2 regions of the Paenibacillus sp. E222 genome follow, and region 1 is predicted to be linked to the other one. Evidence: riboswitches for the same ligand, from Rfam matches in the RefSeq annotation. Region 1 holds a riboswitch; the other holds the start of a gene.
The links. Region 1 has a riboswitch for cyclic di-AMP ahead of HW560_RS05235 (resuscitation-promoting factor). Riboswitches for the same ligand answer to the same signal wherever they lie in the genome.

Region 1 (3,148 bases):
AAATGATTCAGCGTGCTGTGGATGCGGGCGTTAGTCGCATGATTAACGTTGGCTTTAACCGGGAGACTATTCCATCCACGATGAAGCTGGCTGAAACCTATGATTTTATATATGCTGCGGTAGGCTGGCACCCAGTGGATGCAATTACGATGCAGGAGGGTGATCTGGAATGGATTGCGTCTTTATGCAAGCATGAAAAAGTGGTAGCTATCGGTGAAATTGGTCTAGACTATTATTGGGACACTTCACCGAAAGAGGTTCAACATCGCGTATTACGACAACAAATTGGTCTTGCCCGTGAGTTAAATATGCCGATTGTCATTCACAACCGGGATGCGCATGAGGATATTGTAAAGATTTTGCGTGAAGAGAAGGCAGGAGAAGTAGGCGGTGTTATGCATTCCTTCTCTGGCAGCTGGGAAACGGCGAAAATGTGCCTGGATTTGGGCTTCCATCTTTCCTTCGGAGGGCCAATCACGTTCAAAAATGCGAAGCAGCCTAAAGAGGTGCTTGAGAAGGTTCCGATGGACCGATTTTTCATTGAAACCGATGCTCCTTATCTAACACCTCACCCTTATCGTGGAAAACGAAATGAGACAGCGCATGTACGTCTGGTTGCAGAAGCAGCTGCGGAAATTAAAGGCATTTCGGTAGAGGAAATTGCAGCAATAACGACCAAAAATGCCATGGAACGATTTGGGATTCGTTAAAATATCGAGCAAAACGGGTGAAAAAGTGAGTTAGGCGGAGTTAATTTGCTTTTTGATCCAAATAAATCAAGAATATTACAATATTTTAACCAAATATTTAGAAAAACGTACTTGAACAACGCTTTACAACATGCATAGAAACAGGATATCATCTTTTCAGTGAATTGTTGTGCGGAAAATTGGACAGATGTTCGGGGGATGAACAAAGGGACACTTTCCGATGAAACAACATTACTTTCATGAATCAGTCTCGCTGAGTCTCCGTTAACGGAGAGCGGGGGAACCAATAAGGCTTAAACATCGGTGTTTTCAGCCGATGCGCAAAATGCGCTGACCCAAAAGCAGCGTATAAATCTGCGAAGCCATATTTGATTTCTTCTTTGGGTCTCGGGGTGAATTCAAGGGCGTCCGCCATGAGCGGATGACCGGAGATAGGGCGGCTCTCTTTCGCCCGAACCCGACAGCTAACCTCGCAAGCGGAAAAAGAGAGGCAACCTCGTGCATGAATTTCCGATATTCAGAATCATTCGGAAGCCACGAAAGAGTTCCTCTTAAACTCTTTCTTTGGCTTTTTTGTTTTTGAATAAAAGAAATACGGTCATCATACGGTAAGTATTCAGGAGGATGACATCATGTTGCGAAGATTGATTCATGGTGCAGAACCGGATTATGTTGGTCCGATCTGTGTTCTGTAGAAAATTTGGTATAGTCGCGTCAAAGACATCATGCATTACTTTAGACGGCGAGGCTATGAAGGAGGACGGAGAAGTGGGCACATTCCAACCAGAAGAGACCCATGAGTCACGATCATCCAGTAAGTCTTTCGCGTTGCGGTGGAAGCATGAGAACTTGCGTCAAATGGCATTGATCGCGATTTTCTCAATTGCGCTTACAATCATGATCTTGTTAGTCGTTTACGGTCAGGCCGGGAAACAAATTTCACTGGTTATTGATGGCAAAGCTCAAGCGGTAGAGACTCGTACAGGAATGCTTCAGGAAATGCTGGAGGAGCAGTCAATCACAGTCAGCCCTCACGATCAGGTATCCATGCCCTTGAATGGGGCGATCACAGATGGAGACCGCATCGTTATTGAGCGGGCCGTTCCAGTTAATATTACGGCAGACGGAGACACCAAGACTCTGTATACAACCGATTCATCGGTAAAAGATGCGATTAAAAAATCAGGTATTCAGATTGCAAGTGAAGACAAAGTGTATCCGGCGCTTGGAACCACTATTGAAGCGGATATGAAAATCCGTGTAGTGCGTGTAACAAAGCGTACGGTGGACGTGGAACAGCCGATTGCTTACAAAGTGATCAAAACGGCTGACCCTAGCTTGTACAAAGGCGACAATCGTGTCGTTGTGAGCGGTAAAGAAGGCACACTTGTACAGCATATTGAAAAGGTGTTCCAGGATGGAGAATTGGTCTCCAAAAAAATGGTGGGCAAATCGGTCGCAACGAATCGCGTTGATAAAGTGATCGCCGTTGGTACCAAAGCCAAACCTGTTGTGAAAGAGCCAGTGATTCAGACGGTATCGGCGCAGACTTCCACGACAAAAACAGCAACAACCACGAACTCGAAGAAAACCGCTGCCTCGGGCAGCAAAGTAATTACCGTCTCAGGCAGTTCTTTTAAATATTCTAAAGTGTTGAAAAATGTATCCATGACGGCATACTCTTCTGAAGAGCCCGGTATCGGCACAAAAACGGCATCAGGTACTCGGGTAACCGAGGGACGTACCATTGCGGTTGATCCCAAAGTCATTCCAATTGGCTGGTGGGTATATATCGAGGGCCTTGGCTTCCGTCGTGCGGAAGACACAGGTGGTGCCATTAAAGGCAACAAAATTGATGTGTATTATGATAGTGTGAAGCATGCCCTGAACTTCGGACGGAAGAAAGGCAAGACGGTATATGTGATTGGTCCGGTGAAGCCGGAAGCGAACTAAAATCGTTTTACTTTGAAATGGGAATGCTATAAAATATAAGCATGAATGATTCATGCGGAATATGCGGCGGAGGGGTCTGAATTCAGTCTCCCCCGCCGTTTGGCAGAGAAGAGGATACTCCTCTTCTTTTTGCGTTAGAAAGGAAGAAATGGAACATGATAAAAGAAGTGATCGTGGTGGAAGGTCGTGACGACACCGTAGCTATTCGACGTGCGGTTCAGGCAGATACGATCGAGACTGGTGGGTCGGCCATCAACCAGCGTATTCTAAAGCGCATTGCACTTGCCCAAGAGAGACGTGGTGTCATCGTACTGACAGACCCGGATCATGCTGGTGAACGTATTCGTAAAATCATCGCCAATAAAGTACCTGGCTGCAAGCATGCCTTCATCCCGGAGGCAGATGCTACGCGTAAAGGCGACATCGGAGTGGAGAACGCCTCACCTGAGGCCATTCGTCATGCACTGGCACGTGTACACACGTCT
Region 2 (3,148 bases), 2.4 Mb from region 1:
AACAATTTACACCGCATCAAGTGGAGTACCTTGAAGAACGTGTGATGTCCGCCAAAGTGCTTGATTTTTGGTTTGAGAAGAACGACAGCAAAGAGCACGCGCAGCGGTAACTTTCAGTCGGGACATACTTTCGAATGACATGACAGTCCAATACAGTCACGTGAGACCTAAATGACTTTTCATTTAGGTCTCTTTTTGTAAATAATTTTTTGGGAAAGTAGGCGCCATGAATATGATCAGTGATGCAGAATTGGATGCACTGCGTTTATCGGGTGAAAAAGTAAGGGTAGTACGGGACGAGATTCAGTCCAATGATGTGACAGGCATTGTGGTTGCCTGGGACGGGGAGCAGGTGCTCATTCGCCGTCAGAATCGTCGTGTGGTCAAGCTGGACCGGAATTATCAGTATCAGTTGTTCAGCGAGCCACGTAAGAGTCTGCTCGAAGAATAGGACGTGTGTTTTTAGGTTCATTTACCATGGGTGTTTTGGCATAATTGCACCTCTCGGGTGAAATGATAGGTACAGTGAGAGCTTGTAACATATCAGCCGAGAGGATGTGCGGTAACCATGACATTAATGAATGATAAGGTTCATGCCTATAAAGATCAGATTGGTGAATTAAGCGACGTGCTGCCAGCTGTGGTTAAGTCTTATCATGAGTTCACTGGAGAATGTTTTCAGGCAGGGGCGATTGATGCCAAGACCAAACAGCTGATAGCGCTGGGCATTGGTTTGTTTGCAAACAATGAGGTATGTACGTTTTACCATGTGGAAGAGGCGCGTGCCAAAGGAGCGACCGATCAGGAGATTATGGAGACGGTGGCTGTGGCTGGAGCCGTAGGCGGAGGCCATGCGTTGTCTCAAGGTGCAATGAGAGTACAGAAGGCTCTACATTAAGTATAGAAGTCTACAGCACAGCGGATTTGTAAACAAAAGTCCCAAAACAAAGAGGAGGTCCCGGATTCACCCGGAGCCTCCTCTTTGCGCTATTTCCAATCAAACTTATATTTTGCCCAGCATTTTGTTATACATAAACTGACCTGTTACCCGGCGTGCTGTTACATAACGATCATTGAAATATGGATTGGATAATTGGGTGATGCTGACACCCTTGCTGCTGGAAGCATGAGCGAACTGTCCGCCCCCGATATATACACCTGTATGAGAAATGCCATTGCCCATCGTATTAAAGAATACCAGGTCACCTGTCCGCAGATTAGCTTTGGATACCGGTGTTCCGGCCTTCGCTTGCTGCTGGGAAGTACGTGGTAATTCAATGCTATATTTGTTGAAAATATATCTCATAAATCCAGAGCAATCAAACCCGGCGAGTGTCGTGCCGCCCCATTTGTAAGGAATGCCTGTCATGTTGTTAACGACGGTGTTAATACTGCTTGCCTCTGTGCTTGCTGCACCGGATGTAAATAGAACTGCTGCTCCAAAAATAGAAATGATAAGCTTTTTCAAAATTGTTGTTCTCCCTTCGATGCCTACGGAGTTAGCTAAGGGTTCGGTAGAAGGTTCCCTATATTTCCTATGTATAAGAATAATTCACCCAAAATGGTTCCCCCGTTTTCAAACATGAAACTCGGCAAATGAATAATTAAGTTTTTGTAACCTTTTGAAACTATATTGCATAAATGCGAAAATGTCAAACCGATCTTGAACCCTTCTTATCATCTCAATGTTAACGGAATTATCGCTTTTTATGTAGAAATAACTCGAATGATGGGTTCTAATAAATGACAAAAAAGTAACTACTGTTTCAGAAGGAGAGAAATTGGACAATTTATTGGCTTTCTCACATCCAATTAGACGATAATTATAGGTTGTCCAAAGAATTTGTTACATGTTGTTGCAAATATTGACAAAATTCATCTTTTTGCATAGAATTCTTTTTGTACATTCCATTTATTGGATTAAAAGAAATAGTTTGATTATAAAACAAATATAAGGGGGATAGATTAGCAGGGGAACAGTTTGCAGAAAATGAATTGAGGAGTGTTTCTAATCTATGTTGAAGGCAAAAACAAGGTTTGCATCTTTGGTTATAGGCATGTACAATGGTTTTCTCCGTTGTCGGAATGGTATTTCAGCCTGCTGCTAAGGTCTCTGCTGCAGACGCCTCTGGAACGACAGCAAGTATCTCGGACATTTTGAAGAATCAACATCCAGACGGGGGATGGAAGAAGGATTACAAAGAAACAAGTGGTGAGTGGGCCAAATCTACGATTGATAACAAAGCTACATACTCAGAAATTAGAAGGTTAGCCAAGGAATTCAAAAAGACGAATGATCCGCGTTATTCGGCTGCTGCCATCAAAGGAATCAACTTTTTGCTGAATATGCAGTACTCCAATGGGGGTTGGCCACAGGTATACCAAAGCTCCGGTTATCACAAGCACATCACCTTCAACGACGATGCCATGATTAATGTCATGTACATGCTGGATGAAGTAGGTGCACGTAAAGGAGATTTCTCATTCATCGACAGCTCTCTTGCAGATCGTAGTAAAAAATCAGTTGCCAAAGGTGTAGAGGCTATTCTCAATACACAGGTTGTAGCGAACGGTAAACTGACTGCATGGGGGCAGCAGCATGATTCCAGTACCCTTAAACCTGCAGGCGCTAGGATTTATGAAGTGCCTTCTCTGAGTGCTGGAGAGAGCAGTACAATTGTGAAGTTTTTAAAAACTAGACCGGCTAACTCCAAAATTACTGCCTCCATCAAAGCGGCAGAAGCCTGGTTCAACAAAGTTAAAATTACTGGTTACAAGTATGTCAGAGAAAACGGAGACAGCCAACTCATTGCAGATTCAGGTGCAGCGCCAATTTGGGCACGTTTCTATGAAATTGGAACGGATAAACCAATCTTCGTAGGACGTGATGGGGTTGTGAAATACAAACTCAGCGATATCGATAAGGAAAGAAGAAGTGGGTATGCCTGGTACGGCAACTGGCCCTCCAAGATCTAATTTATAAAATGCTTTACACATGAGAAGAGGATAATTTTTTGTTGACACTAATTACCTGCACATGATATAGTATTTATTGTCGCCGCGATATAATTTCTCGGAGATAAGATATACGCGGTCGTGGCGGAATTGGCAGACGCGCACGGTTCAGGTCCGTGTGGGCTAACCCCCG

Region 2: another riboswitch for cyclic di-AMP. It lies ahead of HW560_RS27835 (C40 family peptidase); the one in region 1 lies ahead of HW560_RS05235 (resuscitation-promoting factor).

What each region holds. Positions count from the first base shown of each region.
Region 1 is NZ_CP058552.1:1,158,026-1,161,173, reverse strand. It holds gene HW560_RS05240 (TatD family hydrolase) at 1-710, shown strand, start outside; cyclic di-AMP (ydaO/yuaA leader) riboswitch at 952-1,205, shown strand; gene HW560_RS05235 (resuscitation-promoting factor) at 1,479-2,663, shown strand; gene rnmV (ribonuclease M5) at 2,819-3,148, shown strand, end outside.
Region 2 is NZ_CP058552.1:6,304,079-6,307,226, reverse strand. It holds gene HW560_RS27850 (hypothetical protein) at 1-110, shown strand, start outside; gene HW560_RS27845 (hypothetical protein) at 233-451, shown strand; gene HW560_RS27840 (carboxymuconolactone decarboxylase family protein) at 569-898, shown strand; gene HW560_RS27835 (C40 family peptidase) at 1,004-1,468, opposite strand; cyclic di-AMP (ydaO/yuaA leader) riboswitch at 1,474-1,605, opposite strand; gene pelA (pectate lyase) at 2,065-2,976, shown strand; tRNA gene HW560_RS27825 (tRNA-Leu) at 3,091-3,148, shown strand, end outside.